Regions from separate parts of the Salmonella sp. FC25216 genome, predicted to be linked through region 2. Evidence: predicted binding sites of a transcription regulator. Region 2 holds the regulator's gene; each other region holds the start of a gene.
The links. Region 2 encodes CRP, which controls carbon source genes, mostly activating them, when cyclic AMP is high. Its sites were predicted from a motif close to ATGTGANNNNNNTCACAT; they were not measured.
Positions count from the first base shown of each region.

Region 1: the regulator CRP is predicted to act here: its motif matches at 6,356-6,373, upstream of rhaB (rhamnulokinase).
Region 3: the regulator CRP is predicted to act here: its motif matches at 5,186-5,203, upstream of AC3G3F_RS02135 (glycine dehydrogenase).

Region 1 covers NZ_JBDGON010000013.1:48,684-59,339, forward strand. Annotated here, with positions in the region: gene AC3G3F_RS20660 (AzlC family ABC transporter permease) at 1-321, opposite strand, end outside; gene AC3G3F_RS20665 (helix-turn-helix domain-containing protein) at 422-970, shown strand; gene rhaM (L-rhamnose mutarotase) at 1,013-1,327, opposite strand; gene fucO (lactaldehyde reductase) at 1,324-2,472, opposite strand; gene rhaD (rhamnulose-1-phosphate aldolase) at 2,576-3,403, opposite strand; gene rhaA (L-rhamnose isomerase) at 3,488-4,747, opposite strand; gene rhaB (rhamnulokinase) at 4,744-6,213, opposite strand; gene rhaS (HTH-type transcriptional activator RhaS) at 6,572-7,408, shown strand; gene rhaR (HTH-type transcriptional activator RhaR) at 7,562-8,410, shown strand; gene rhaT (L-rhamnose/proton symporter RhaT) at 8,407-9,441, opposite strand; gene sodA (superoxide dismutase [Mn]) at 9,728-10,348, shown strand; gene yiiM (6-hydroxyaminopurine reductase) at 10,418-10,656, shown strand, end outside.
Region 2 covers NZ_JBDGON010000004.1:373,660-384,315, reverse strand. Annotated here, with positions in the region: gene AC3G3F_RS10960 (monooxygenase) at 195-506, opposite strand; gene AC3G3F_RS10955 (hydrolase) at 706-1,773, shown strand; gene AC3G3F_RS10950 (YheU family protein) at 1,770-1,988, shown strand; gene AC3G3F_RS10945 (phosphoribulokinase) at 2,040-2,909, shown strand; gene AC3G3F_RS10940 (OsmC family protein) at 3,005-3,409, opposite strand; gene crp (cAMP-activated global transcriptional regulator CRP) at 3,717-4,349, shown strand; gene AC3G3F_RS10930 (YccS/YhfK family putative transporter) at 4,398-6,485, shown strand; gene argD (bifunctional acetylornithine/succinyldiaminopimelate transaminase) at 6,527-7,744, opposite strand; gene pabA (aminodeoxychorismate synthase component 2) at 7,830-8,393, opposite strand; gene AC3G3F_RS10915 (putative adenosine monophosphate-protein transferase Fic) at 8,425-9,027, opposite strand; gene AC3G3F_RS10910 (YhfG family protein) at 9,017-9,184, opposite strand; gene ppiA (peptidylprolyl isomerase A) at 9,293-9,865, opposite strand; gene tsgA (MFS transporter TsgA) at 10,141-10,656, shown strand, end outside.
Region 3 covers NZ_JBDGON010000001.1:452,411-463,066, reverse strand. Annotated here, with positions in the region: gene AC3G3F_RS02170 (Ig-like domain-containing protein) at 1-49, shown strand, start outside; gene AC3G3F_RS02165 (ATP-binding cassette domain-containing protein) at 71-2,107, shown strand; gene AC3G3F_RS02160 (hypothetical protein) at 2,192-2,359, opposite strand; partial or broken gene AC3G3F_RS02155 (hypothetical protein) at 2,304-2,543, shown strand; gene yjgA (ribosome biogenesis factor YjgA) at 2,586-3,143, opposite strand; gene pmbA (metalloprotease PmbA) at 3,239-4,591, shown strand; gene cybC (cytochrome b562) at 4,749-5,135, shown strand; gene AC3G3F_RS02135 (glycine dehydrogenase) at 5,423-5,761, shown strand; gene AC3G3F_RS02130 (SFCGS family glycine-rich protein) at 5,772-6,134, shown strand; gene AC3G3F_RS02125 (DUF4312 family protein) at 6,134-6,436, shown strand; gene AC3G3F_RS02120 (DUF4311 domain-containing protein) at 6,459-7,235, shown strand; gene AC3G3F_RS02115 (DUF4310 family protein) at 7,247-7,888, shown strand; gene AC3G3F_RS02110 (amidohydrolase/deacetylase family metallohydrolase) at 7,931-9,064, shown strand; gene AC3G3F_RS02105 (DgaE family pyridoxal phosphate-dependent ammonia lyase) at 9,048-10,166, shown strand; gene dagF (2-dehydro-3-deoxy-phosphogluconate aldolase) at 10,163-10,656, shown strand, end outside.

The DNA of each region.
Region 1 (10,656 bases), on a different contig from region 2:
GATATGGCAGCCGAAAAAGCTGGCGGCGCGGGTGCCAACCAAATCGCGCACCGTTACGCCAAACGGCACATGGCGGGCATTCACCAACAATCCTGCCGCCGCCGCCGCCAGCGGATTGCCGCCGCTGGCGACAATGCCGATAAACATAAATTCGGACGCGCCTGCCAGCACAAAAATAGAGAGTACAAACGGCACCCACATCGGGAAACCGTAGGCCATCGCCAGCGAGCCATAGGACATGCCGACGACGCCCACGGCCAGGCACACTAAAAATATCGCTTTTATCGTGTCTCCCTTGAGACAGGAAAAATAGTGTTTCATCTTCTTTAGTCATATCGAACGAATTTTCATTATAATGAACGGAACAGATTCGCTTTACAAGACGAACGTTTCGTTCGTTATAGTGAACATTGGATGCTTTATGACACAACCTATTAGCGTTATCGCCAGAAGCCTGGTGCGCGAGCGCCAGCGAACCGGGCTGTCGCTGGCGGAGATTGCGCGGCGCGCAGGCATTGCTAAATCTACGCTTTCACAACTGGAAGCGGGGAACGGCAACCCCAGCCTGGAGACGCTATGGTCGCTGTGCGTCGCGCTCGATATTCCCTTTGCCAGGCTGCTGGAGCCGCAGGTACAAAAAACGCAGGTGATTCGCCGCGGGGAAGGCACCAAAGTGGTGGCGGAACAGGCGCATTATCAGGCGATATTACTGGCGGCGTGTCCGCCCGGCGCCCGGCGTGATATCTATCTGCTGTTGACGCAGCCGGGGGCCGACCGGATCTCTCACCCGCATCCGCCAGGGTCGGTGGAACATATTATTGTTACGCAGGGAAAAGCCCTCGTCGGTTTAACCGAAGCACCGGAAGAGCTGGCGGAGGGGGATTACATTTGTTATCCCGGCGACCAGGCGCATATCTTTAAAGCGCTGGAACCGGATACCCAGGCTATCCTGGTGGCGGAACAGAATTGAGAATGCCAGGCCCGGTCAGCGCCACCGTCACCGGGCAAAGGTTTACGCCAGATAGAACACCTCTTTCAGCTCTGTGCTGACCGGGCTGTTATCCGGATTCGCGGGCATCACATCGCGCATATGTCGCCACCAGCGCTGGCAAACATCGGTACTGGCGACGGCGTTCCAGCGCGCTTCGGATTCAATCTCAACGGTAGCGAACAGCAGATTGCGCTCCTGATCGAGATAAATCGCGTAGTGATGCGCGCCGTGAGATTTTAATACGGCTTCCAGCTCCGGCCAGATTGGGTTATGACGACGCTGATACTTCTCGTGCGCGTCGGCATTTACCTGCATCACAAAGGCTTTGCGAATCATAACGCCTCCAGGTACAGCTCGCGAACTTCATCGCGGCTGGCGGCGCGCGGGTTACACGGCGCGCACGGGTCGGCGAGGGCTTTATCCAGCCAGCCTTCGATATCTTCTTTGGTGACGCCCAGCTTGTTGAAACCTTCTGGAATGCCGACGCGTTTGCTCAGCGTGCGGATAGCGTTAATCGCTTCCTGGCTTGCGGCTTCGTCAGACATACCACGCGTATCCACGCCCATCGCCTGTGCGAGGCGGGCAAAACGCGCGATGGCGTTCGGACGGTTAAAGTTCTCGACAATTGGCAGCAGGATAGCGTTGCAGACGCCGTGCGGCAGGTTGTGGGTTGCGCCCGGCTGGTGCGCCAGCGCGTGAACCAGCCCCAAACCGGCGCTGTTGAACGCCATACCCGCCAGGTACTGGCCGAATGCCATCTGCTCGCGCGCGCCGAGATTATGACCGTCATCAACCGCTTTCGGCAGCCACTGGCTAATCAGGCGAATCGCTTCCAGCGCATTGGCGTCGGTAAGCGGATGCGCGCCGACAGAAACATAGGCTTCCACCGCGTGGGTGAGCGCATCCATCCCGGTCGCGGCGGTCACAGAAGCGGGGATCTCCAGCATGACGCTGGCGTCATCCACCGCGATATCCGGGATGATGTTCGGATCGATAATGACTTCTTTTACCTGACGCCCGGAGTCGATGATAACCGCATTGCTGGTCATTTCCGCCGCGGTGCCTGCCGTGGTATTAATCGCTACCAGCGGTACGCCAGCGTTTTTCACTTTGCCGACGCCGGAGTAGGCGATGGAAGGACCAGGGTTGGCGGTAAGTATTTTCACTGCTTTTGCGGTATCGATTGGGCTGCCGCCGCCGAAGGCGATAATGTAGTCGCAGTTCGCGTCCTGCCAGGCCGCAAACCCTTTTTGCACCAACGCTTCCGTTGGATTCGGGAAGACGTCATCGAACAGATGGTAAGGCATGTCATGCGCATCCAGTGCGCTAAACAGGCTGTCTAACAGGCCAAGTTTGACCAGTTGACCGTCGGTGACGATCAGCGCTTTGCCCCATTGCTTATTGGCGACCAGATTGACCATATCGCCAATGGCCCCTGCACCGTGCAGGCTGATTTTCGGCAATGCCAACATAAAGCTCATAAACATTCTCCTTGAAAATAGATCCCTATTGCGTTGTCGTCCGATGGCGCTACGCTGGAATGTAGGCCGGATAAGGCAACAGCCACCATCCGGCTCTGGGATATCAATACAGCGCTATGGCGCTGGCCAGCGGGGTTACGCCAAAGCGTTTAGCGAGCGCCGCCAGCTCGTCACGCGCGATCGTCTGTTTCATACCGCCCATCGAATAGATTTTGACTAATACCTCAGCGGATTTCTCTGCGGTATCGATCAAACCGAAGGTTTCATCCAGCGTAGGTCCGCTTCCGAACACGCCGTGGAACGGCCACAGTACCAGCGAATGTTTCTGCATTTCTTGCGCGGTGGTCTGGCCGATTTCATAGGTGCCTGGCACCATCCACGGCAGAATGCCGACACCGTCCGGGAATACCACCAGGCATTCGGTGCTGCCTTCCCACAGTTTGCGGGTAATCAGCGCAGTGTTGTTTTCCAGCACGTAGGTGAGGGCGATCAGGTTAGTCGCATGGCAATGCATAATGACGCGGTCTTTGCCGTGGGTGGCTTTGATGCGTTCACAGTGGGAGAGGAAATGCGCCGGGAGTTCAGAGGTGGGTACGGCGTCATGGGTTAAGCCCCACAGAATGTGGTAGCCTGCGCCGTCGCTGTCAATTTTAACCACGCCTAAATTGGCTGCCGGATCGAGCTGAACGTTGCGAAAAAATTTGCCGGAGCCGGTAACGACAAACGGTGTATTCGCCAGCAGCGGCATTGGTTGACTTAGCGCGATATAGCGTGGTTTTTCGTGGAAATTAGCCGCAAAAGGCGCGATATCGGCTTCATCCACACGTAGCGTCAGGTTACCGCCATTACGTTCGTCCCACCCTTTTAGCCACGCATCAGACGTGGCTTTAATCATGCCCTGGACAAACCAGGAATCGGTAATATTTTGCATGTTCGTGTTCCTGTTGATTATCCGAAACCTCTCGGATGTCATGTAGGCCGGATAAGCGCCTTATCCGCCTACAATTTGTGATGTTTAGCGACGTTTACTCAGAATGTCTTTCTCATACGCCCGCACGCTTTCCAGCCACTGGCTGCCTGCCGGCGTGTCGTGACGCTGGCAATACATTTCCCAGACGGCTTGCCACGGCAGGGATTTTTGCTCTTCCAGCAGCGCCAGACGCGCGGTGTAATCGCCGCTGGCCTCAAGCTGACGCAGTTGATCTGTGAGTTCCAGCAGAGCGCGCAGCAGCGCTTTTTTCATGTTGCGGGTACCGATAACCCACGCGGCGATGCGGTTGATAGAGGCGTCGAAGAAATCCAGACCGATATGCACGCGGTCGAACAGGTTATGACGGACGATCTCGCTGGCAATTGCCTGGGTTTCATCGTCCAGCAGCACTACGTGGTCGCTATCCCAGCGTACCGGGCGGCTGACGTGCAGCAGCAGGCGCGGCACGTAGAGGATGGCGGCGGAAATTTTGTCGGAAATCATTTCAGTGGGATGGAAGTGTCCCGCATCCAGACACAGCGCGGTCTGACGGCTGGTGGCATAGCCCATGTAGAACTCACTGGAGCCAACGGTGTAGCTTTCCGCGCCGATGCCAAACAGTTTGCTTTCGACCGCATCGATGTGGTGCATCGGGTCGAATTTCTCGCTAATGACCTCATCCAGCGCTTCCAGCAGGCGCTGACGCGGGGCTAAACGGTCGACGGTAATGTCTTTCATGCCGTCCGGAATCCAGATGTTCATCACCGACGGCGTACCGAGCTGCTCACCAAAGTATGCCGAGACGCGGCGGCTGGCTTTGCAGTGATCGATCCAGAACTGGCGGATGTTGTCATTAGCGTGCGACAGGGTGAAACCGTCGGCGCTCAGCGGATGCGAAAAGCAGGACGGGTTAAAGTCCAGGCCGAGCTTATTGGCCTTTGCCCACGCTACCCAGTTTTTAAAATGCTCGGGTTTGATCCGATCGCGGGCAACCGGCGTATCCGACTCAAGGTAAATGGCGTGCAGGTTTAGCCGTTTTGGCCCCGGGATCAGACGCAGCGCCTGTTCCAGATCGGCGCGCAGTTCGGTGGCGTTACGCGCTTTGCCCGGATAGTTGCCGGTCGCCTGAATTCCGCCCGTCAGCGAACCTTCCGGGTTCTCGAATCCGGCAACATCGTCGCCCTGCCAGCAGTGCATGGAAACCGGCAGGCGATCGAGCTGGCGCAGCGCCGCCTCGACATCAATACCTACTGCGGCGAAACGTTGTTTTGCCAGTTCCCAGGCTTGTTCCAGTTGAGTGGTCATGCGCAAAGCTCCTTTGTCTGTCGTTTGGGTTGAAACTGCGCAACGTGGCGGGCAATTTCACTATCAGGATTAGGGATATAGGTTGTCAGGTCGTAGTTGGCGCTGACGACCTGACGGAAGTCATCGACGTTGTTTAATTCGTCGAGGGTCATAAGCTGAATACCAATACTGCCAAGGGTGGAGGCTTCAATCGGCCCAGCCATCACGCGAATACCACACGCATCGGCGCACAACTGGTTGAGTAGAGCGTTCTGGCATCCGCCGCCGACAATATGCAGTTGGGTAAATGCTTCGCCGCGCAGATTTGCCAGTTTGTGCAGAATGTCGGCATACAACAGCGCCAGACTGTCGAAAATGCAGCGCGCCAGTTCGGCATCGCTGAGGGGAACGGGCTGGCCGGTCTCGCGACAGGCAGCCTGAATTTCGGTGCGCATATCGTCAGGATTGATAAAGCGATCGTCATTCGGGTTAATCAGGAAACGGCAGGCCGGCAGCGCTTCTGTTTGGGCGATAAGCGCAGGTAGATCGGTAATGCGCCGTTCTTTCAGCACGCGCTGGAGCAGCCACAAACCCATAATGTTTTTCAGTACCCGATAACGCCCTTCCGCGCCGCCTTCGTTGGTGATATTGGCGGCCAGCGCGTCATCTGTGGTGTAAGGCATTTTGCTTTCAAAACCCATCAACGACCAGGTGCCTGAAGACAGGTAAGCGCTATGTTTATTTGCCAGCGGAGAGGCAATAACGGCGCTGGCGGTATCGTGACTGGCGACGGCTATCACCGGAATACGGTTGCCCTGCGGGCAAATCCAGTCGCCGATAATATTGCCCGGGTGCGAGGGGCGACCGAACCAGCTTTTTTTCGCGCCGGTCCACGCCAGTAGGGTATCGTCCCAGTCATCGGTATTGATATTGACCAACTGGGTGGTCGTGGCGTTGGTGTATTCCCAGTTCATTTCACCGGTCAGGCGGTAGCTGAAATAATCGGGCATCAGCAGCGCATGAGCGACCTGCGCCGTTAACTCAGGCTGTTGCTTCGTCAGCGCGCGTAGCTGATAGACGGTGTTAAACGGCAGAAACTGAATCCCGCTGCGGCGATAGATTTCGCTTTTGCCGATCTGGACCAGCGCTTGCGACATGATGCCCATGGTACGGTTATCGCGGTAGGAGACCGGCAGGCCGACACGCTGACCTTGTTTATCCAGCAGGACATAATCGACGCCCCAGGTGTCGATGCCGATGCTGTCGATAAGAATGCCTTCATCGCAGACTTTCTTCAGACCAAGACGGATATCCTTTTCCAGACTGTCGATGTCCCAGGTGTCAAACCCGTCTGTTTTTTGTAGGCAGTTCACAAAACGGTGGATTTCACGTAGCGTCAGGGTACGGTGTTTGCGGTCATAACGCGCCAGCATCACGCGCCCGCTGGATGCGCCGAGATCAACCGCGACACAATGGCGAAAAGTCATAATGAGGTCCTTCTTAGAGTCATTGCGCACAGTCTAAAAAAGCCCTCAAAGGCCTACCTTCTCGTTACTGACAGGAAAATGAGCCGCTGGCAACAAGGCAAAGATGAACGTGATAGCGTTCACAGTTTCTACTAATAGGCCGGTGTGATGTCGTCCGCATTTCCCGCTTTTTCCCGCCTTTTCTTGAAAAAAAGACCATGTTTGCGCGCTTTAGCGTCAAAAATTTAAGGTGAGACCGATAACCCTTAATTACTATCACCAGGCCGGAGAAATTCGGCGAAAACGCCTGGAGGCGAGGCTGGCGCGCCTTTTGGGCGAACGGCTTCAGTCAGTTTCATTCATCAGGAAGGGATACATCATGACGGTACTGCATAGCGTGGATTTTTTTCCATCAGGTAAAGCGCCCGTGGCGATTGAACCTCGTCTGCCGCAAGCCGCTTTCCCTGAACATCATCATGATTTCCATGAAATTGTGATTGTGGAACACGGTACGGGCATCCATGTATTCAACGGGCAGCCGTATACCATTAGCGGCGGTACCGTGTGTTTTGTTCGCGATCACGACCGGCATTTATATGAACATACCGACAACTTATGCCTGACGAACGTACTGTGGCGTTCGCCGCAAGCCTTTCAGTTCCTGGCGGGGCTGGAGCAATTGCTGCCGCAGGAGCAGGATGGTTACTATCCTTCTCACTGGCGGGTGAATCAGAGCGCGTTGCAGCAGGTGCGCCAGTTGGTCGGATTGATGGAGCGCGCCGGAGACGGCATGGATGCGCCTGCCGTGGCGAATCGCGAAATTTTGTTTATGCAACTACTGGTATTGTTACGCCGCAGTAGCCTGATGGAAGGCGCGACCGATAACGACGCCAAACTTAACCAACTGATGGCATGGCTGGAAGACCATTTTGCGGAGGAGGTCTGCTGGGAGGCGGTAGCTGAACAGTTTTCGCTGTCGCTACGTACGCTGCATCGTCAGCTTAAGCAGCATACCGGGCTGACGCCGCAACGTTACCTTAATCGCCTGCGTTTGATCAAAGCCCGGCATTTATTGCGCCATAGCGATCATAGCGTGACAGAAATCGCGTATCGCTGCGGTTTTGGCGACAGTAACCACTTTTCGACTCTGTTTCGCCGCGAATTTAACTGGTCGCCGCGGGATATCCGTCAGGGACGCGATGCGATACTCCAGTAACGCAAACCCTATCAACGTTTTTCGTCGCCAATGTGCTGATAATTATACCCTTTAATGCCGGATGGCGGCTGCGCCTTACCTGGCCTACGGCGGCGAGCGGTAGACAGGATAAGCGTAGCGCCAACCGGCAAGCATTCAACGTGAGGTGCTGCGGTGGCAAATCAGTTAATCCTTTTGAAAAAAGATTTTTTTACTGATGAGCAGCAGGCCGTTACGGTTGCCGATCGCTATCCACAGGATGTTTTTGCGGAACATACGCATGAGTTTTGTGAACTGGTGATGGTCTGGCGGGGCAACGGCCTACACGTTCTTAATGACCGTCCATATAGAATTACCCGCGGCGATCTGTTTTACATTCGTGCTGAAGACAAACACTCCTATACCTCCGTTAACGATCTGGTGCTGCAAAATATCATTTACTGCCCGGAGCGTTTGAAACTCAATGTAAACTGGCAGGCGATGATTCCTGGCTTTCAGGGAGCGCAGTGGCATCCTCACTGGCGGCTGGGCAGTATGGGAATGAATCAGGCGCGGCAGGTCATTAACCAGCTTGAACATGAGAATAATGGACGCGATCCGCTGGCGAATGAGATGGCGGAATTGCTGTTTGGTCAACTGGTGATGACGTTAAAACGGCATCGCTACGCGACCGACGATCTTCCGGCAACCTCCAGAGAAACCCTGTTGGATAAATTAATTACCGCTTTGGCTAATAGCCTTGAGCGTCCCTTTGCGCTGGATGCGTTTTGCCTGCAGGAACAATGCAGCGAACGGGTGCTGCGGCAGCAGTTTCGCGCCCAAACCGGGATGACGATTAACCAATACTTACGCCAGGTCCGTATCTGCCACGCGCAGTATCTGCTTCAGCATAGCCCGCTGATGGTTAGCGAGATTTCGATGCAGTGCGGTTTTGAAGATAGTAACTATTTTTCAGTGGTGTTCACGCGGGAAACCGGGATGACGCCGAGCCAGTGGCGTCATCTCAGTAATCAAAGCGATTAGCTGGCCATGCCTAAACCAACAATATTCGCCGCGATAATAATTACCACGCAGCCGAGGCTTAAGACGCCAACGGGACGGCGACCAGCATTTTTCCACTCTTTTAGCACCAGACCGACCAGCCCCCCGCACAGCACATAGAAGCTCATGTGCAGCATCCAGCTCATGTAGTCATATTGCGCCGGAATGCGCGCGTGACCCCAGGCATAGAAAAAGAACTGTAAATACCACATCAGACCGCCAAGCGCGGACAGCAGAATATTGCTGATAATCAACGGCCTTGCCAGCGAGAAGTCGGCTTTTATCGACAGATTTTGTACTTTTGCCAGGCGGATAAAACAGAAACCGAGGTTAACCAGCGCGCCGCCGCCCATAATCACTACGTAACTCGGCAGCGCAGCATAGAGCGGGTCAACGCCAAGCGCGGCAGCGGCCTCATGCATCGGTTTAGCCGCGTTCATGGCAAAGGACATCCCCGCCGAGAAAATACCGCACATTACTGCCAGCAGAAGCCCTTTCTTCAGATTGAACTCCTCTGCTTTAATGCCCATTTTGCGTTCTTTTAACTGTCCGGCGCGCGTCACAATTCCGACGCCGATCAGCGCGACAAAAACGCCAAGTAGCGTCATGCGTCCCCCTTCGGTATGGATTAACACCTCGACGTTACCGTTGATGACAGGCGTCATCAGCGTGCCGACGATAAGCGTAATGCCGATAGCGATGCCGATACCCATCGACATCCCGAGATAACGCATGGTCAGACCGTAATTAATATTGCCGATGCCCCACATGGCGCCGAACAGAAAAACCGGTAAAAGGGTGGAGAGGTTAAATTGTCCATAATAGGCCCAGAAATCGGGCAGTAAGAGGGCGCTAATTGTCCACGGCAGAATAAGCCAGGAGACAATGCCGCCCACTGACCACATGGTTTCCCATGACCACTGTTTCACTTGCTTGAACGGGGCATAGAAGCAGGCTGCACTGGCCGCACCTATCAAATGCCAGAAAATACCCATCGTAATCGCGTTACTCATCACTTAATCCTCGTCGTTTTTAACGTCTTGTTACTGCTGCGATGAGACGAGTGTAAAAAGTGCGCAGATGATTAACCTTTCGCCAGTTGCCGTCGTTCCGATCTTCCTGGCAATCATCAGGATAAGTGGGTGATTTGGCTCACATCTTAGGCAATGTTATGAAAAATTATATCCTTACGAAAAGTACGGCATTGATAATCATTTTCAATATCATTTAATTAACTATAATGAACCAACTGCTTACGCGGCGTTAACACCCGGCCGCTCGACAATACTGGAGAGGAATATGAGTTATACACTGCCATCCCTGCCGTACGCTTATGATGCACTGGAACCGCATTTCGATAAGCAGACGATGGAGATTCACCACACCAAACACCACCAGACTTATGTGAATAACGCCAATGCGGCGCTGGAAAGTCTGCCGGAATTCGCTAACTTGTCTGCTGAAGAGCTGATCACCAAACTGGATCAACTACCCGCGGACAAAAAAACCGTACTGCGCAACAACGCGGGCGGTCACGCTAACCACAGCCTGTTCTGGAAGGGGCTGAAAAAAGGCACCACTCTGCAGGGCGATCTGAAAGCGGCGATCGAGCGTGATTTCGGATCTGTTGAGAAATTCAAAGAAGAGTTTGAAAAAGCGGCCGCCAGCCGTTTTGGTTCCGGCTGGGCGTGGCTGGTGCTGAAAGGCGATAAACTGGCTGTTGTTTCTACCGCTAACCAGGACTCTCCGCTGATGGGCGAAGCCATTTCCGGCGCATCCGGTTTCCCGATCCTGGGTCTGGACGTCTGGGAACACGCTTACTATCTGAAATTCCAGAACCGTCGTCCGGACTATATCAAAGAGTTCTGGAACGTAGTGAACTGGGATGAAGCGGCTGCACGCTTCGCTGCGAAAAAATAAAGTTGCATTGAAGCCCGTGAGAAGCGAGTCTGATGACTCGCTTTTTTTGTATCTGCATAAGGAGTCGCGATGCATTATCCGGTTGAGGTATTCACAGGCAAAATTCAGGATTACGCGGGAAGCCGCCCCAGCGCTATCGCGAAAGTGCAGGTCGATGGCGAACTCATGCTGACGGAGCTGGGTCTGGAAGGTGATGAGCAGGCGGAGAAAAAAATTCACGGCGGTCCCGACCGCGCGCTGTGCCATTATCCGCGCGAGCATTATCGTTACTGGGCGCAGGAGTTTCCGGAACTGGCGGAACGGTTTGT
Region 2 (10,656 bases):
AATCATCAATTAAGCGCAGGTAAAAATCATTAGCCTGAGAGTAATAATTGAAGTAACAATTTGTGATGACGATCACGCCAGACAGCAGCATGCCGAACGACGCGGTGTTATTGGTATAGGTTTGAAGGGGGCCAATGGCTGGGAACGGACGTAGTTCGCAGGCTGGCCGGGATGGGAAGCCTGCGTTATATGATTTATCGGCAGAGGTTACCGTGATTTATTTTCGTCAACGCGTCGTTCACGCCAAATAATTTAAACGTCACCTCATCAACACCAAGATTTTTCAGACGTGCAGTGTGTTTTTTAATATAAGCCTGCGCCGTTTCTTCGGATTCAAACAGATAAATGCCGCCAGCTTGCTGGTTTTTCTCGCTTTCTGTCCAGATTTTCCAGATAAAGCCCGGCTCCTCATTGATGGACTCCGCCAGTCCGTTCAGTTGCTGAGTCATCTCCTCGCCAAAAGGGCCGCTAAAGTTAAAGTGGATCTGTAAAAGTGTCTTCGACATGCCTTCTCCTTGAGTCACATAACCATCGTACTGCCACACTACCACGATTAATTCGGCTGATGCAGGGGTTCACACTATTTTTGCAGGGTATTGCGCGCGCAGTGAATACCGCCCCCCCCTGGCGAAATGAGGCGCAATTCTTATTTCGCCGGGTGATTTATTGAACGTAAAATCACATATTGATTAATCTGTGAACCTTATGCGCGGTATAGTATTGTTTCCAATTATCAATTGTTCTGGTGCTATGGTTGAGATCACGTCTACAGAAATGACCCCGCCTGTCAATGACTCGCATGAATTTATTCCCATGCGCGGCATTCGTAATCGCCATTTACAGACTATGCTGCCGCGTTTAATCCGCCGCAAAGTGAAGTTCAACGCCTACTGGCAGCGGCTGGAATTACCGGACGGCGATTTTGTCGATCTGGCATGGAGCGAAAAGCCGCAACAGGCAAAGCATAAACCGCGGCTGGTGGTCTTTCACGGCCTGGAAGGCAGCCTGAACAGCCCCTATGCCCACGGACTGATTGAGGCGGCGCAAAAGCGCGGCTGGCTGGGCGTAGTGATGCACTTTCGCGGCTGTAGCGGTGAGCCAAACCGTCTGAATCGAATTTACCACTCCGGCGAAACGGAGGATGGCGCCTGGTTTTTACGCTGGCTACAGCGGGAGTTCGGCACCGTTCCGACAGCCGCCGTGGGCTATTCGCTCGGCGGTAATATGCTGGCGTGCCTGCTGGCGAAAGAAGGCCGCAATATCCCCATCGAGGCGGCGGTGATTGTTTCTGCGCCCTTTGTTCTCGAAGCCTGTAGCTACCACATGGATAAAGGGTTTTCCCGCGTCTATCAGCGTTATTTGCTCAATCTGTTAAAAGCGAATGCGTCACGCAAGCTGGCGGCGTATCCCGGGTCGCTGCCGGTGAATCTGGGGCAACTCAAATCAATGCGCCGTATCCGCGAGTTTGACGACCTGATCACCGCGAAAATTCATGGCTTTGCCGACGCCATCGACTACTATCGTCAGTGTAGCGCCATGCCGTTGCTTAACCAGATAGCTAAACCGACGCTGATTATTCATGCCAAAGACGATCCGTTTATGGATCATCATGTGATCCCTAAAGCGGAAGATCTGCCCCCACACGTGGAGTATCAGTTAACTGAGCATGGCGGACACGTAGGATTTATCGGCGGTACGCCGCTGCGCCCTGAAATGTGGCTGGAACGCCGAATTCCTGACTGGCTGACAACGTATCTGGAGGCGTCATCATGATCATTCCCTGGCAGGGGCTCTCCCCCGACACGCTGGACAACCTGCTCGAAAGCTTTGTGTTGCGCGAAGGCACCGATTATGGTGAACATGAACGTTCGCTTGAACAAAAAGTCGCGGACGTAAAACGTCAACTGCAATCCGGCGAGGCCGTTCTGGTATGGTCTGAATTACATGAAACGGTCAATATTATGCCGAAAAAACAGTTTCGCGAATAAAACGCCTTTGACGGCAATACATTATTATTAAAGCTTAATCATGGAGTTGCCATGTCAGCCAAACATCCGGTGATAGCAGTAACAGGGTCAAGTGGCGCGGGGACCACCACCACCAGCCTCGCGTTTCGTAAAATTTTCGCGCAGTTAAATCTGCACGCCGCCGAGGTGGAAGGCGACAGTTTTCATCGTTATACCCGCCCGGAAATGGACATGGCGATCCGCAAAGCGCGCGACGCCGGGCGGCATATCAGCTATTTCGGGCCTGAAGCCAATGACTTCAGCCTGCTGGAACACACTTTCATTGAGTACGGGCAGACGGGTAAAGGCCAGTCACGTAAATATCTGCATACCTATGATGAAGCCGTACCGTGGAATCAGGTTCCCGGCACGTTTACACCCTGGCAGCCGCTTCCCGAGCCGACCGATGTGCTGTTTTATGAAGGACTGCACGGCGGCGTCGTCACGCCGCAACATGATGTCGCGCGTCATGTTGATCTGTTGGTTGGCGTGGTGCCTATCGTCAACCTCGAATGGATTCAGAAACTGATTCGTGACACCGGCGAACGTGGACACTCCCGTGAAGCAGTGATGGATTCCGTGGTGCGCTCCATGGACGACTACATCAATTACATTACGCCGCAGTTCTCCCGTACCCATATTAACTTCCAGCGCGTGCCGACCGTCGACACCTCCAATCCGTTCGCCGCAAAGGGCATTCCGTCGCTGGATGAGAGTTTTGTGGTGATCCATTTCCGCAACCTGGAAGGGATCGATTTTCCCTGGCTACTGGCGATGCTCCAGGGCTCGTTCATTTCTCACATTAATACATTAGTGGTGCCGGGCGGCAAAATGGGACTGGCGATGGAGCTGATTATGTTGCCGTTGGTACAGCGATTAATGGAAGGCAAAAAAATCGAATAACCGCGTTGAAACGCCCGATGGCGCTACGCTTATCGGGCCTACGGGATAAAAACTGGTAGGTCCGATAAGGCGAAGCCGCCATCAGATAATGATAATCACGCCGCAATCACTTCATACGAATGGGTAATATGGACCGCTTTTTCCAGCATTAGCGCCACCGAGCAATATTTTTCCGCAGAGAGATCAACAGCGCGCGCGACGGCAGCCTCTTTCAGATCGCTGCCGGTAACCATAAAATGCAAATTAATGTGCGTAAACAGGCGCGGCGCGTCTTCCCGGCGCTCGGATGTCAGCTTCACTTCGCAGTTGGTGACATTCTGACGCCCCTTTTGTAGGATCGATACCACATCAATAGCGCTACATCCGCCAGCCGCCATTAATACCATCTCCATCGGACTCGGCGCTTTGTCACCGGAGTTGCCATCCATTAAAATCTGGTGGCCGGAGGAAGACTCTCCGAGGAACGTGAGTCCTTCAACCCACTTTACACGCGCTTGCATATTTCGTAACTCCAATGTTTCAATTTTCCTGAAAGATTACGCGCATACAACAAAACTCGCAATGGAAGGCGACTTGGGTCATGCTGAAGCGAGACACCAGGAGACACACGGCGAAAGCTATGCTAAAACAGACAAGATGCTACAGTAATACATTGACGTACTGCATGTATGCAGAGGACATCACATTACAGGCTACAGTCTATTTTCGTAGCCCTCTTCCCAGGTAGCGGGAAGCATATTTTTGCAACCCCAGAGACAGTGCCGTTTTCTGGCTCTGGAGACAGCTTATAACAGAGGATAACCGCGCATGGTGCTTGGCAAACCGCAAACAGACCCGACTCTTGAATGGTTCTTGTCTCATTGCCACATTCATAAGTACCCGTCAAAGAGCACGCTGATTCACCAGGGTGAAAAAGCAGAAACGCTGTACTACATCGTTAAAGGCTCCGTGGCAGTGCTGATCAAAGATGAGGAAGGGAAAGAAATGATTCTTTCTTATCTGAATCAGGGTGATTTTATTGGTGAATTGGGCCTGTTTGAAGAAGGCCAGGAACGCAGCGCCTGGGTACGTGCGAAAACCGCATGTGAGGTCGCTGAAATTTCCTACAAAAAATTTCGCCAATTAATCCAGGTAAACCCGGATATTCTGATGCGCCTCTCTTCCCAGATGGCTCGTCGCTTACAAGTCACGTCTGAAAAAGTAGGTAACCTCGCCTTCCTCGACGTCACCGGGCGTATCGCTCAGACGCTGCTGAATCTGGCGAAACAGCCCGATGCCATGACGCACCCGGATGGGATGCAGATCAAAATCACCCGTCAGGAAATTGGCCAGATCGTCGGCTGCTCCCGCGAAACCGTTGGTCGTATTTTGAAGATGCTGGAAGATCAAAACCTGATCTCCGCGCATGGCAAGACCATCGTCGTCTACGGCACCCGTTAATCCCGTCAGAATGGCGCGTTTTATCATGCGCCATTTTTGTTTGCATCGATGTGGCGAAGACTGATTTATCACCCAGAGATTAATTACGCACTACGGCAAACGCTGGTGCTGTGCCTGCCTGTGGCTGTCGGTTTATTGATAGGCCAGCTACACCTGGGATTACTTTTCTCTCTCGTTCCCGCCTGCTGCAACATTGCAGGTCTGGATACACCGCACAAACGCTTTTTTAAACGCCTGATCATCGGCGCGTCGCTGTTCGCCGGATGCAGTCTGACAACGCAACTCCTGCTGGCAGAATCCGTCCCCCTGCCGTTGATCCTGACCGGGCTCACGCTGGTGCTTGGCGTGACGGCGGAAATTAGCCCACTTCATGCGCGGCTACTGCCAGCGTCGCTGATTGCCGCCATATTTACCCTGAGCCTTGCGGGATACATGCCCGTCTGGGAGCCGCTGCTTATTTATGCGCTGGGCACCCTATGGTACGGCGTGTTTAACTGGTTTTGGTTCTGGCTATGGCGCGAACAGCCGCTGCGCGAGTCATTGAGTTTGTTATATCGTGAACTGGCCGATTACTGCGAAGCGAAATACAGCCTGCTCACCCAACATATCGATCCGGAAAAAGCGCTGCCTCCCCTGCTGATACGCCAGCAAAAAGCGGTCGATCTCATTACCCAGTGTTACCAACAGATGCATATGCTTTCGGCGCACAACAATAATGATTACAAGCGCCTGTTGCGGGCTTTTCAGGAAGCGATGGATTTGCAGGAACACATCTCCGTCAGCCTGCATCAGCCGGAAGAGGTACAGAAACTGGTAGAACGCAGCCATGCGGAAGAGGTAATTCGCTGGAATGCGCAAACGGTCGCCGCTCGCCTGCGCGTGCTGGCGGATGACATCCTTTATCATCGTCTGCCGACGCGCTTCTCTATGGAAAAACAGATTGGCGCGCTGGAGAAGATTGCCAATCAACATCCTGAAAACCCGGTAGGCCAGTTCTGCTATTGGCACTTCAGCCGAATCGCCCGCGTGCTGCGTACTCAGCGACCGCTTTACGCCCGCGACCTGATGGCCGATAAACAGCGTCGCCTGCCACTACTCCCGGCGCTGAAAAATTATGTGTCGCTTAAATCGCCGGCGCTACGCAACGCCGGACGCATTAGCGTAATGATGAGTATCGCCAGTCTGATGGGCAGCGCGTTGCACCTGCCCAAACCGTACTGGATCCTCATGACGGTGCTGTTTGTCACCCAAAACGGCTATGGCGCGACGCGCGTACGTATTCTGCACCGTTCGGTCGGAACGCTGGTCGGCCTGGTGATTGCCGGCGTCACGCTGCACTTACATATTCCCGAAAGCATTACGCTGGCGGTCATGCTGGTACTAACGCTGGCAAGTTATCTGATTATTCGTAAAAACTACGGCTGGGCGACGGTCGGCTTTACGGTGACGGCGGTATACACCATCCAGTTACTGACGTTAAACGGAGAGCAGTTTATTGTGCCGAGGCTGATCGATACGCTTATTGGCTGTTTAATTGCCTTTGGCGGCATGGTTTGGCTGTGGCCGCAATGGCAAAGCGGGCTATTACGTAAAAACGCCCATGATGCGCTGGAAGCCGATCAAGAAGCTATCCGACTGATCCTCAGTAACGATCCGCAGGCCACCCCGCTCGCTTATCAAAGAATGCGGGTCAACCAGGCGCATAACACGCTATTCAACTCGTTAAATCAGGCAATGCAGGAACCCGGATTCAATACCCACTATCTGTCGGATATGAAACTGTGGGTCACGCACAGCCAGTTTATTGTCGAGCATATCAACGCCATGACGACGCTGGCGCGGGAACACACCATGCTGACGCCGGATCTGGCGCAGCGCTATCTGGAATCTTGCGAGATTGCGATTCAGCGCTGCCAGCAGCGCCTGGAGTACGACAGGCCAGGTGGTTCCGGCGACGTCAACATTCTGGAGTCGCCGGACATGCCGTCACATGGCTTATTGAGCACTCTGGAACAACATTTACAGCGCATCATCGGCCATCTGAACACCATGCACACCATTTCGTCGATGGCCTGGCGTCAGCGTCCGCATCACGGTATCTGGCTGAGTAAGCGGCTACGGGATACAAAAGGTTAGATCGACTGCCGGATGCGCTACGCTTATCCGACAATCCGCCATCAGGCAACCACTTTCCCTATCGCCTGCGCAAAGCGCTGCATTCCTTCATTGATATCCGCCTCTTCCACCACCAGCGACGGGGCAAAACGCATCACGTCTGGTCCGGCATTGAGCACCATCACTCCGGCCTCTGCGCCTGCGTACAGAAAATCGCGCGCCCGACCTTTATACTTCGGCTTCAGTTCCGCGCCAATCAGCAGCCCCATGCCGCGAATATCGCAGAAAATGTCAAATTGCTCGTCAATCGCCTGCAAATGTTGCACAAACTGTTGCCGCTTAGTGTGAATGCCTTCTAGTACCTCTGGCGTATTAATGATATCGAATGCCGCGCCAGCCACCGCACAGGCCAGCGGATTGCCGCCATAGGTTGAACCGTGCGAACCGACATGGAAGGCCGAGGCAATCTCCTGCGTGGTCAGCATGGCGCTCACCGGAAAACCGCCGCCTAACGCTTTGGCGCTGGTGAGGATATCCGGCGTGACGCCGTAGTGCATATAGGCAAACAGGTCTCCGGTGCGCCCCATCCCGCACTGCACTTCATCAAACACCAGCAGCGCCTGATGCCGATCGCATAACTCACGTAGCCCCTGCAAGAACGCCGGCGTCGCGGCGGTTACGCCCCCTTCTCCCTGAATAGGCTCGACCACGACGGCGCAGGTATGATCGTCCATTACCGCTTTCACCGCATGGAGATCGTTGAAGGGAACGTGAATAATATCGGCGGGTTTCGGCCCAAAGCCGTCGGAATATTTCGGCTGCCCGCCTACAGAGACGGTAAACAAGGAACGGCCATGAAAGGCGTTATGGAAGGCAATGATTTTCGTTTTGAACGGGCTATGGCGCACGCAGGCATAATGACGCGCCAGTTTAAAAGCGGTTTCGTTCGCTTCGGTGCCGGAATTCATAAACAGCACGCGCTCGGCAAACGTGGCGTCGATCAATTTACGTCCCAGACGCAACGCCGGTTCGTTGGTAAAAACGTTGCTGGTATGCCATAAGGTTTCACCCTGGGATTTCAGCGCCTCGACCAGCGCCGGATGGCAATGGCCCAGCGCAGTCACTGCGATCCCGCCGGCGAAATCGATATACTCTTTGCCCTGCTGATCCCATACGCGACTGCCTTTACCTTTAACCGGAATAAAGTCCGCCGGTGCATAAATGGGCAGAATCACTTCATCAAAAGTTGCGCGCGTAATAGCCGTTTGTTCAGTTGCCATATCATTACCACCCGGTTAAGCAGAAATGCCAGTGAAATTATAATCATAAAATATGAATAAAAAATCACTTAATAGCAACCACAAATCAACGCCGGAGGAAATTTTCCAGGAGAGCGTGTCCTTGTTCGCTGAGAATACTTTCCGGGTGGAACTGCACGCCTTCCAGATCCCACTCGCGGTGGCGAATGCCCATAATCTCCTGCGTTTCGCTCCAGGCGGTGATCTCAAAACACTCAGGCAACGTGGCAGGGTCGACAATCAGCGAGTGGTAACGTGTCACGGTTAACGGGCTGGGCAATCCCCGAAACACGCCCTGTCCATTGTGCGTAACAGGTGACGTTTTACCGTGCATTACTTTCGCTGCCCGCACCACCGTCGCGCCAAAAGCCTGCGCCATCGCCTGGTGCCCAAGGCAAACGCCCAGCATCGGAATACGTCCGGCATAATGGCGGATGACCGTCAGTGAAATGCCAGCGTCATCCGGCGTACAGGGGCCGGGAGAGATAACGATTTTTTGCGGGTTCAAAGCGTCAATGTGCGCCAGCGTCAGCGCATCATTGCGCCTGACCTGCACTTCCGCGCCCAGTTCACAAAAATACTGGTAGAGGTTCCAGGTAAAGGAATCATAGTTATCGATAAGCAGGATCATGGCGGCTCCGGGTCAGTAGAACCGCACTATTTTACTCAGTTTCGCGAGCTTCGCTTATCGCTTTCTGAAAAATTGCCTGCAAAGCGGAGAGATCGCCCATTGCGCCGCTCTGGTTCGCCTGATTCCACGTTTCAACCGCAATGCTTTGCCAACTCAGCGCGTAGCCTGCATGTAGCGCCAGTTGTTCAAAGAAGATGCGCTGCGCCAGCCCGCTCCCCAAACGAAACGGGTGAAGTACGTTAATTTCGCAGTAGTAATGCGCCAGCCGCTCGACAAACTTTTCATGCGCCAGACCGACCAGGTAGCCCTCCTCTTCCAGATCCTGCATCAGGACATTACCCTCTTTTTCGATATAGGCAAAGTGGCAGAAACGGGTATCGCCCTGGTAAATATCGACTTCCCGCAGTTGCCCCGCCCAGTCGAAAATATCCTGATAGAGCTGGCGATGAATCGCGCACAGATGGGGCAAGCCGCGTATCAGCGGCCCCAGTTCAATCGTGGCGGCGCGGAGCGCGGTCATTTCATATGCCGCTTGCGCCAGTCGCTGGGCCTGATGAATCCCCAGCCGATTACGCATCACATTCAGCCCCGGATAGAGGTACGGATCGCGTCCTTCGCCAAATTTATCGCTCATAGTGCCTCCGAAGTTCGTCAAGGCGTGCCAGCGCTTCGTCGGCGGTCAGGGTTACTAAGGGGATCTCAATACCTTCGAGACGGCGGCTTTGCTGGAAGTTAACGTTGCGCCGCTGTTCCCAAAAGCGTGACTTTTGTTTATCGGTAAGTTTCTTCACCTGGCCTCCCTGAATATGCCTGTGCTTGCCCACAAGTATAAGCAGCAATTTCAGGTTACGCTGAGACAGGGAGAAAACGCGGGTGGCTCGCCCCCGCGCAGGCATATTTTATGGCAGGACTTTCGCGGAAAGGATAACGACTGGTTTTGTCGGCACATTCTGATAAGGCCCGACATCGTGCGTCGGCACCTGAGAGATTTTATCAGCGACGTCCATACCTTTTACCACTTTACCAAAGACTGCATAGCCAAAGTCACGCTGGCCGTGGTCGAGAAAAGCGTTATCCGCGACGTTAATAAAGAACTGGCTGGTGGCGCTGTCTTTATCCGCGGTACGCGCCATCGCGATCGTGCCGCGAGTATTACGCAGGCCGTTGTCGGCTTCATTCTTAATAGGCGGATTCGGTTTCTTCTGCTGCATCTGCTCGTTAAAACCACCGCCCTGAATCATAAAGCCAGGAATAACGCGGTGAAACGTGGTGTTGTTATAGAAACCACTGTTGACGTAATCGACAAAGTTTTTCACGGAAACCGGCGCTTTCTGGCTGTTCAGCTCCAGCTCAATATTCCCGGCGGAGGTGGTTAACAGCACATGAGGATCGCCTTTTGCTGCCAACGCTGCGGGAGAAAGAGCAGAAAGAGCGAAAACAGCTACGACAGCCGCCAGAGTCGATTTGAGCATGAGATTTCCTTAACAAGAGCAGAAATAAAGCAAGTGGACTGATTCTAAAGAGCCTTCCAGGGTCAGGCCAGTCCTTTACCTAATTTTACGTATCTGAAACAAATGTAACGTCACGGCACAATGCCTGAGCCTCGCAATATACCGTGATCATGATCACGTTAAAAATGTAACGGGCAATACGTTTGCTAATAATTATTTAAATGCGTCACTAAAGCGCCTAAAATCTGCCCGCTTAACGCGCCCTCCACGCGCTTCACTTCTCTTCAAGGCCAGACATGACTAACAGCAACCGCATCAAGCTCACATGGATCAGCTTTCTTTCCTACGCCCTGACCGGGGCGCTGGTGATTGTCACCGGGATGGTGATGGGAAATATCGCAGACTATTTTCATCTGCCCGTTTCCAGCATGAGTAACACCTTTACTTTCCTGAACGCCGGGATTTTGATCTCGATCTTCCTCAATGCGTGGTTGATGGAAATCGTCCCGCTGAAAACACAGCTACGCTTTGGTTTTATCCTGATGGTGCTGGCGGTTGCCGGGCTGATGCTCAGTCATAGCCTGGCGCTGTTCTCAGCGGCGATGTTTGTGCTGGGGCTGGTCAGTGGGATCACCATGTCGATTGGCACCTTCCTGATTACGCAACTGTATGAAGGGCGTCAGCGCGGTTCCCGACTGCTGTTTACCGACTCCTTCTTCAGCATGGCGGGGATGATTTTTCCCATGGTCGCCGCCTTCTTGCTGGCGCGTAGTATTGAGTGGTACTGGGTCTATGCCTGCATCGGCCTGGTC
Region 3 (10,656 bases), on a different contig from region 2:
TAATGCTGATGAACATCATCATAGTATTCATACCAATCATCATATTTAATCTATTCTTATAGAGTTAATAATGCTTAATATTGTTAGTGATTTATGTATTCGAACAGGCGAATTGATAACTGTACTGTCATGTTTTTGGGGGAGGGCGGAGCCTTCCCCCCCAGAAGTTGATGAAATTGCTGATTCAGAAGTAAAGATTAATGGTGTATTGTTACCTTATGGTATCACGGCTAAGCCTGTGTTAGCGGGATGTATTCATGACATAAGTGCAAAGAATATGCCCCTCATTATTCATGCTGGTGAAGGCCGTTGGTTAGTTGTCGTTAGAGTGATGAAAAATGCGGTCACGGTACTTGGATTAGATAAAAAGTTTCAGGATGTCATCATTGATGATTCTTTTTATAATGGTAAAACAATATTTCATGTTACCCAGAATGAAACCCTTAAAGAAAAAATATCAGTAAAGCGTATGCTTTTTAGACTTATCTCTGAGAACAAAAGTTATTACTGTAGATATTTTTTGGCCTCTTTTCTGTTAGCATTGACTGCGCTAACCATTCCTGTTTTTAGTAGTGTGTTTTATGATAAGTTAATACCTAGTGAGTCTGTTTCTTCGCTGTTCTCGATATGTGGTATTGTAGTGATTATGATACTACTTGAATTGTTTTTACGGACTTCGCGTGATATTAGTCAGTCATTGCTTTCTCGAGCTGATGATGTCACTCTTGATATTAGTTTTATGGAAAATGTTATCCGTACGAACAGCCATTCATACATGGTGTCGACGCTCTATTTCCTCTGGGTCGAGTTTCAGAGAGTTAAGTCTATTATTTTCTATGGGCTTATTCAAAAAGTTGCTGAATTACCTGTATTCATAATCTATGTTACTATTATTTGTATGAATCTCGGATTTGTGGGGCTGGTACCGGTAGTGATGACTATAGTTGGGGTAATATATTCCTGGTACCATAACATATCCATGGATAAACTAGGAAAAGAACAGCAAAATAAAAATCAGTCGCGAGACTCGTGGTTTTCTGAAGTTTTATTTTCTCTTGATTCGGTCAAAAATATAAATAGTGAAAGGTTATTGACTGACTGGGTAGTTATGTCAGAAGATAATTCAATTACCTCATTGAAGATTAAAAGGATGATGTCTACCTATCAGTATATTATGGCATCGATGTCTGGTTTAAATCAACTGTTGATAATGATGTGCTCGTGGTTTTTGGTCGTGCAGGGACGCATTACAACCGGCGCTATTATTTCTTCAGTTATTATTGTTGGGCGTATGTCTTCTATAATGAATTCATTTTCCTCACTGTTTATGTCTGTACTAACAGCAAGAAGAGTTACTCATGACATGGGGGCGCTATTTGATTCACCAACAAGTACTTCTCCAAATTTGTTAACCTATATTAAACCCAAAAATTCTATTCTGGTTAAAAATCTTTCCTGGAAATACGATGATGTTGGACCTGATGTTTTAAGAGAAATCGATCTCGAAATACCCATTGGACAAAAAATTGCAATTGTGGGGGAATGTGGAGCCGGTAAGTCAACTCTGCTTTCACTCATTAGTGGAATGAAATTGCCTCATTCGGGCGCAGTAATTTATGATGGTGTTAGCTCGAATCATTTATCCTCTGATTTTTTCTTTAAAGAAATTAGCTGTATTTACCCTAAAGATGGTTTTTTATCTGGTACCCTTGAATACAATTTTTTGCTTAAGAACAGCACCAATCCGCCTAAGGTTGTAGATGCCTTAAAGTTACTTGGGTGTGATTTTATTCTTAATGACCCTGGCGGTATGAAACGGCATGTTAGCTATATGGAAGAGGGTTTTTCATCGGGGCAATTACAGAAATTGCTTCTGGCAAGAAGTATCAGCGGTTCAGCAAATATCTTTGTTTGGGATGAGCCGACTTCTTCTCTTGACGAGAAAAGTGAAAGCGAATTTTTCAGTAAAATAGATACTATCCTTAAAGGAAAAACACTCGTCATGACAACGCATCGCAAACATTTATTACAATTTTTTGACAGAGTAATTTATTTAAAGAATGGAAAAATTACAGGTGATTATCTGCACGCAGAGCTATTCCCTTAATCAGTACAGTGTACCGCTTTTTTACATTTCTGCTGTTTGACCTGTAAATTAGCCCGCATATACGGGCTAATTTGTGCCAGTTATTTACGTTTTATCTTGGCTCATGCAAATGACTTCAGGCATGATGCCTGCATACCCGGCGCTGATGGAACTCTTTTCAAATTTTCCATGGACGGTACAAGCCTGCGCGCCCGGTATTATATTCTTTTCCAGAAGAAACCTGGCCGCCGTCATGGCGGCTTTTTCATTCACGGGAGTGTCGATGGATAAGAAGATTTGTGTCGTGTGCCTTAGCGTCAGAAAGCCAGCAATGCGTATTTATAAATAACTGGACCGGTAAAAGGCTATCAAGCGCCCACGGCAGGAGTCAGGGAAGTACATTCTGCATCAACGTATTTTCGATTCTGACCGGGATAAAAAAGGCGAGGAGTTTTACATTTTATTGAGTGGATACGCAAGGTTGCCCTTGCGTATCATTTTACTCTTCGTTCTCAGACAGCTCGCGCAGATACTGGAAGATCTGACGCGCTGATTTCGGCGGTTTGTTGCCTTCTTTCTCTTTCTTCGCATTGCGGATCAATGAACGAAGCTGTTGACGATCGGCGTTAGGCCACAGGATCAGTACTTCGGCTACTGCGTCATCGCCTTCGACGATCAGACGATCGCGCAGATGCTCAAGCTTGTGAAACAGCACCACCTGCTGATTATGGCGATTCTTTAGCTTGTCCAGCGCCTGGCGAATAGGTTCAACGTCGCGCTGGCGCAGCATCTTTCCGATAAGCTGCAACTGGCGGCGACGTCCTTCCATTTTGATACGCTGGGCCAGTTCAATGGCGTCGCGCAGATCGGCGTCCAGCGGGATCTTATCCAGCGCGTTTTTCCCCAGATCCACCAGTTCCGCGCCCAGGCGTTTTAATTCCTCGGCATCGCGTTTAATTTCACTTTTACTGACCCAGATAATTTCATCGTCTTCGTCTTCGTCTTCGATGTCATCACCGGGAACGTCGTCGAGCCAGTCTTCGGGCTGCTTTGTCATGTCAGGCTCCTTAAAAAAAGAGGCTAATGTTACCAGTTAAGATGCGCACTGAAAAACGGTTCTCTGTTAGACTTCAGAGAAACTCTCTCTACATTATGGCATTTGCAATGAAAGTAATCTCACAAGTTGAAGCGCAGCGTAAGATTCTGGAAGAAGCAGTTTCGACAGCGCTGGAGTTAGCCTCAGGCAAATCGGATGGGGCGGAAGTGGCCGTCAGCAAGACCACCGGCATTAGCGTCAGTACCCGTTATGGTGAAGTAGAGAATGTCGAATTTAATAGCGACGGCGCGCTGGGGATCACCGTTTATCACCAGAACCGCAAAGGCAGCGCTTCCTCGACGGATTTAAGCCCGCAGGCGATTGCCCGCACCGTGCAGGCCGCGCTGGATATCGCTCGTTACACGTCGCCGGACCCGTGCGCAGGCGTGGCGGACAGAGAGCTGCTGGCGTTTGACGCGCCGGATCTGGACTTGTTCCACCCGGCAGAGGTTACGCCAGACGAAGCCATTGAACTAGCCGCGCGTGCGGAGCAGGCTTCTCTAAAGGTGGATAAACGCATTACCAATACCGAAGGCGGTAGCTTTAACAGCCATTACGGCATTAAAGTGTTCGGCAACAGCCACGGTATGTTGCAAGGATATTGCTCCACGCGCCATTCGCTCTCAAGCTGTGTCATTGCTGAAGAAAATGGCGATATGGAGCGTGATTACGCTTATACCATTGGTCGGGCGATGGCGGATCTGCAAGCGCCGGAATGGGTCGGGGCCGAGTGCGCGCGCCGTACTTTATCCCGTCTGTCGCCGCGCAAGCTTTCCACCATGAAAGCGCCGGTAATTTTCGCCAATGAAGTGGCGACAGGGTTATTTGGCCACCTGGTCGGGGCGATTGCCGGCGGCGCGGTATACCGTAAATCCACTTTTCTGCTTGACTCGCTGGGCAAACAAATTCTGCCGGAATGGTTAACCATCGAAGAACACCCGCATCTGCTAAAAGGGCTGGCGTCTTCACCGTTCGACGGCGAAGGCGTGCGCACGGAGCGCCGTGACATTGTGAAGGATGGCGTGCTGACTCAATGGTTACTGACCAACTATTCTGCCCGCAAACTGGGGCTGAAAAGTACTGGTCATGCGGGCGGCATCCATAACTGGCGTATCGCCGGGCAGGGGTTGAACTTTGAGCAGTTGCTTAAAGAGATGGGCACCGGCCTGGTGGTGACAGAACTGATGGGCCAGGGTGTCAGCGGTATTACCGGCGACTACTCCCGTGGCGCTGCCGGATTCTGGGTTGAAAATGGTGAAATCCAGTACCCGGTGAGTGAAATCACCATTGCCGGCAACTTAAAAGAGATGTGGCGAAATATTGTCACCGTCGGCGACGATATTGAAACGCGTAGTAATATACAGTGTGGTTCGGTACTGTTACCGGAGATGAAAATCGCCGGACAATAATACCCGTCATACTTCAAGCTGCGGGTGTGCTGGCTGCGTCCGTTTACCCCGGCCACTTACTTATGTAAGTGACCGGGGGTACGTGCTTACCGGCTGCCTGCAACTCGAATTATTTAGGGTATTCAGCTTATCGTTAATAATAAAAAGGAAGTGAACAATGCGTAAAAGCCTGTTAGCTGCTCTTGCTGTGTCATCTCTGGTGTTCGGTTCGGCTGCTTTTGCTGCCGATCTTGAAGATAATATGGATATTCTCAATGATAACCTGAAAGTCGTTGAGAAAACGGATAACGCCCCTGAACTGAAAGCGGCGTTAACCAAAATGCGCGCGGCCGCGCTGGATGCTCAAAAAGCTACTCCGCCGAAGCTGGAGGATAAAGCGCCGGATAGCCCGGAAATGAAGGATTTTCGTCACGGTTTTGACATTCTGGTCGGCCAAATTGATGGCGCGCTGAAGCTGGCGAACGAAGGTAACGTCAAAGAAGCGAAAGCCGCGGCGGAAGCGCTAAAAAACACCCGCAATACATATCACAAGAAGTATCGTTAATTTTTGTGGGATGGCGGCTTTGCTTTATCCGTAGGTCGCCATCCGGAAAAATGTAATACTCATCACACTTTCTCACTTTATACGACCACGCCGTTGTTGATTTCTGCCGCGCCATTTTCTCTTTACGCCACGATACGCCTCACACTTTCCCGGCGCTAACTCATCAAGGCCGCCTTTTCTGTGCAGCAGATCACCCTCCCCACTCACCTTTCCACTTCGAGGTGGAAAATGACTCGCTACAAACTTTTAACCCTTGTCGCTAGTTTTATCTCATTGCCATTAACGGGGTGAGACGCGTGGATAACGGAGCAGTAAAACACAACGCCGGGGAGCGAATTAACGAACTGGCTGAACAGGTGTTAACACAGGTGGATGGCCTGCTGGGGCGGCATCACATTGTCCCCAATGCGGTACAGACGCAAATGCTGACCTCGCACGTTCGCGCGATGGCGCACCGGTCAATTACCGGCGAGCCTTTACCGGAGGTCGATGCCAGCTTGTTTGATGAAATCTCAGCCGAATCAATGGCGCTCGCCCGCGAAATCGTAGCGGCGTTTGGCAACCTTCCTGACGAAGAAGCCTGGCTATTATCGGTACATTTTGAAGTCGCGAAAGACAACCTCTAAGGAGCAAAAAATGGAACAGATTACCGTCGTGATTGGCGATCGCCTGGGTAAAGGCCAGAAAGTGGCGGCAGGCGTGGAAAAAGCGGGCGGACGTGCGGTTGTTGTACCGGGCGTCGCGGCAGACATGAAGCTGGGCGATGTGATGAAAGCGGAAAACGCCACCTTCGGCATTTCATTTTGCGGCAGCGGCGGCGCGGGCGCTATCACCGCGCAAAACAAGCATGGCTACAAAGCCAAATATGGGATGCGGTCAGTGGATGAAGGCGTCACCGCTATCAATGAGGGCTGTAACGTGTTGGGTTTCGGCTTTATGGATAAAGAAGAGCTCGGTGAGCGCCTGGTGCAGGCGTGGCAAAAGAAATACGGCGCCTGATGATGAAAGAGCAATTCACCACCACGGTGAGAGTAAAAGGCAAGGGCGACGCCAAAGCACGCGCCTTTGCCGATGCGCTGGACCATGTTCAATCGACGGTGATGAGAAAGTCGCCGTATATCTTACTGCGTATTGAGCCACAGGATGTGCGGATTGTTCAGGCGCATGAGTCGGTGCGTAAAGAGGCCTTTCTGTTTTTCTTTTTGCGCCGGGAACGACGCACTTACAGCGTGGAGCTGGATGTGACCGTCAACGTGACCGCCATCAATCTCGACAGGGTGGATTTTGTCGCGAAACGCTGATTTTTGTTAAAAAGGCATAGTTATGTTCCTGATAATACTAATTAAATCGCTCATTATCGGCGCGTTGGTCGGCGTAGGAGTGGGCGCTGGGGCTGCACGCATGTTTCACGCGCCAACCACGCAGGGGATGGGCGCGTTCCGTACGCTGGGCGAACTCAACTCTTGTGAAGGCGACCCGGCATCTCACTTCTCCTTTGGGTTAGGTTTCTTCTTTAACGCCTGGGCGTCGTCCGTAGCGGCCGGATCGTTCACCCAGGATGTCGATCACCGCATCATCCCGAACTGGGGCGCGGCGGCGCTAATGATCAAAAACCGTAACGTCGGCGAGACGCTGCACGATCCGAAGAAAATGGCGATTGCCTGCGCCGTCATCGGCATGATTGTCGTGACGTTCCTTAACCTGACCGCCTCATCCGTACCAGAAGCGCTACAGGTAACGGCGGTTAAGGTGCTGGTGCCAGCGGCAAACCTGCTGGTCAACATCGTCATGCCTGTGATCTTCTGGTTAGCAGCGATCGACGCTGGTAAAAAATCGGGCTTCTGGGCCACCGTTTTCGGCGGCGCGGCGCAGCTCATCATGGGGAACGCCGTACCGGGGCTGGTGCTGGGTATATTGATCGGTAAAGGCGTAGAAGAGAGCGGCTGGAACCATGTCACCAGAGTGATGATGGTTGCCATCGTGTTGCTGTTTGTATTGAGCGGCTTCTTCCGCGGCTTCGACATGAAAATGATCGAGTCTTTCAACATGACGGTCCCGAACTGGCTTGAACTGATCCACAACTCGCTCAGCGGCAAATAACGGAGGCCACAATGGAAGAGAATAAAGGTTTTTGGTATGCCGACTGGTCGTTCCCGATCTTTGTTGGCCTGCTCTCATCCGGCGTTTTCGCCGGGACGCATATGTACTATCTGTACGGTATCGGCGCATTTAACGAAGTCGCTTTTGTGGCGATGCTGAAAGCGGGGATGGATACCGGCGTCTATGGTGCGGTCGCCGCTTTCGGTGCCAGCTTTTTATTTGCCCGCATTATCGAAGGTTCGCTGGTCGGGATTCTGGATATCGGCGGGGCAATTCAGACCGGCGTGGGCTTAGGGGTTCCGGCGTTACTGCTGGGGGCTGGCTTTGTCTTCCCGGTGGCGAACTTTATCGCCTCGCTGATAACCGGTCTGGTGATTGGCCTGGCGATTGGCTACATCATTATTCTGGCGCGTAAGTTCACCATCAATCAGAGCGACTCCACGTACGGGGCGGACGTCATGATGGGGGCCGGTAACGCTTCAGGCCGTTTTCTGGGACCGCTGATTATCCTCAGCGCCATGACGGCGTCTATTCCGATTGGCCTGGGTTCGCTGGTGGGCGCGCTGCTGTTTTATATCTGGCAGAAACCGATTACCGGCGGCGCGATTTTAGGCGCGATGATTTTAGGTTGGCTGTTCCCGGTGGCCCTTTAATCCCTACGGGCGCTCCGGCGCCCGCCTCTTCAGGAGAACGTTATGTTTGATTTACTCCTGCGCCGTGCGCGGCTGGTCGACGATACGGTCTGCGATATCGCCCTACAAAACGGCAAAATTGCCGCGCTGGGCGACATTTCCGCGCCGGCGGTAAAAATCCTCGATCTACGCGGCAACTGTTTTGTCAGCGCAGGTTGGATTGATTCGCACGTCCACTGTTACCCAAAATCGCCGATTTATTTCGATGAGCCGGATAGTATCGGCATCGCGACGGGGGTGACGACGGTGATTGATGCAGGCAGCACCGGCGCAGACGACATTGATGATTTCTATGCCCTGACCCGTCAGGCGACCACCGACGTTTATGCGCTATTGAATATTTCCCGCGTCGGGCTGATAGCTCAGAATGAACTGGCGGACATGAACAACATTGATGCCGGAGCGGTAACGCTGGCGGTAAAACGCCACCCGGATTTTATCGTCGGCCTCAAGGCGCGGATGAGCAGCAGCGTGGTAGGCGTTAACGGCATCACGCCGCTGGAACGCGCTAAAGCCATGCAGCAAGAAAACGGCAACCTGCCGCTGATGGTACATATTGGCAATAACCCGCCGGATCTGGACGAAATAGCGGAGCGTCTGACGGCGGGCGATATCATTACCCACTGTTACAACGGTAAGCCGAACCGTATTCTTCGGCCTGACGGCGAGCTGCGTGCCTCGGTGACACGGGCGCTGGCGCGCGGTGTGCGTCTGGACGTCGGACATGGCACCGCCAGCCTGAGCTTTGCGGTGGCAAAACGCGCCATTAGCCTGGGGATTTTACCGCATACCATCAGTTCCGATATCTACTGCCGTAACCGCATCAACGGCCCGGTGCATTCGCTGGCTAATGTGATGTCGAAATTCCTCGCCATCGGCATGTCGCTGCCGCAGGTCATTGCGTGCGTGACGGCCAATGCCGCCGATAGCCTGAATCTGAAAACCAAAGGTCGTCTTCAGCCCGGCCTGGATGCCGACCTGACCCTCTTTACGCTTAAACGCCAGCCCACCGTGCTGGTAGACACGGAAAACGACAGCTTACAGGCTGAGGAATTGCTGACGCCGCTTGCCGCGATACGCGCAGGCAAGGGCTATATGACCGAACAAGGGAGCGCGGAACATGCCTTCGATTTTTGAGAAGTATCGATTAAAACAGGTGATTAACGCTTCCGGACGTATGACGGCGCTTGGCGTCTCCACACCGCGCCCGGAAGTGATAGACGCGGCGATAGCCGGAATGAATCAGTATTTCGAAATGAACGATCTGGTGAATAAAACCGGCGAGTACATTGCGAAATTGCTGGAGGTGGAAGGGGCAACGGTAGTCTCCTGCGCCAGTGCGGGCATTGCCCAGTCGGTTGCCGCGGTACTGGTTCAGGACAGCGACTGGCTGCTGGAAAACCTGCACGTTACACCGATTGAAAATAACGAAATCGTCCTGCCAAAGGGCCACAACGTCAACTTTGGCGCGCCGGTGGGAACGATGGTGGCGCTGGGCGGCGGCAAACTGGTGGAAGCTGGTTACGCCAACGAATGTTCCGCCGCGCAGTTGGCGGCGGCCATTACGCCGCGCACGGCGGCTATTCTCTATATCAAATCTCACCACTGCGTACAGAAAAGTATGCTTAGTGTGGAACAGGCAGTCGTTGTGGCGCGTAAACACCATCTGCCGCTTATTGTGGATGCTGCGGCGGAGGAAGATTTGCAATGCTACTACCGTTCCGGGGCGAGTTTGGTGATTTACAGCGGCGCGAAAGCGATTGAAGGGCCGACCAGCGGACTGGTAATTGGTAAAACGCAGTATGTTGAGTGGGTGAAGCGTCAGTCAGCGGGCATTGGCCGGGCGATGAAGGTTGGCAAAGAGGGAATTGTTGGCCTGACCTGCGCTATTGAATTGTACCTGCGGGCGCAAAAAGAGAGCGGCGCGGAGATGGTAGAAAAAATGGCTCCCTTTATCGACACGTTGAACACGTTTAACGGCGTCAGCGCCCGCGTAGTGTGGGACAGCGCCGGGCGCGATATCGCGCGGGCGGAGATTCAATTTGATGAAGCGGTCACCGGCATCGCCACTGGCGATCTGGTGGAGGCACTCAAACAGGGCGACTATGCGATTTACTTCCGCGGATACAAAGCCAACGAAGGGATTATTGAAGCGGATGTCCGCAGCGTCGATCGCGCGCAGTTAGCGATTGCGGCGCGTCGTATTGGCGAGGTGATTAATCAGGAGAAAAAAGCATGAAACTGACCCCTAACTTTTACCGCGATCGCGTTTGCCTGAACGTACTGGCCGGTTCGAAAGATAACGCCCGGGAAATCTACGCGGCGGCGGAAGGTCATGTGCTGGTTGGCGTGCTCTCCAAAAACTATCCGGATGTGGAAAGCGCAGTTGCGGATATGCGTGAATATGCGCGGCTTATCGATAATGCGCTCTCCGTAGGACTGGGGGCGGGCGATCCGCACCAGTCGGCGATGGTGAGCGAAATCTCCCGTCAGGTACAGCCGCAGCATGTTAACCAGGTGTTTACCGGCGTAGGGACCAGCCGGGCGCTGCTTGGGCAAAACGAGACGGTGGTGAACGGACTGATCTCGCCGACCGGTACGCCGGGGCTGGTGAAGATCTCTACCGGCCCACTAAGCCGTCGCGCGCCGGACGGCATCGTACCCATAGAAACGGCGATTGCGCTGCTCAAAGACATGGGCGGCAGCTCCGTTAAATACTTTCCGATGGG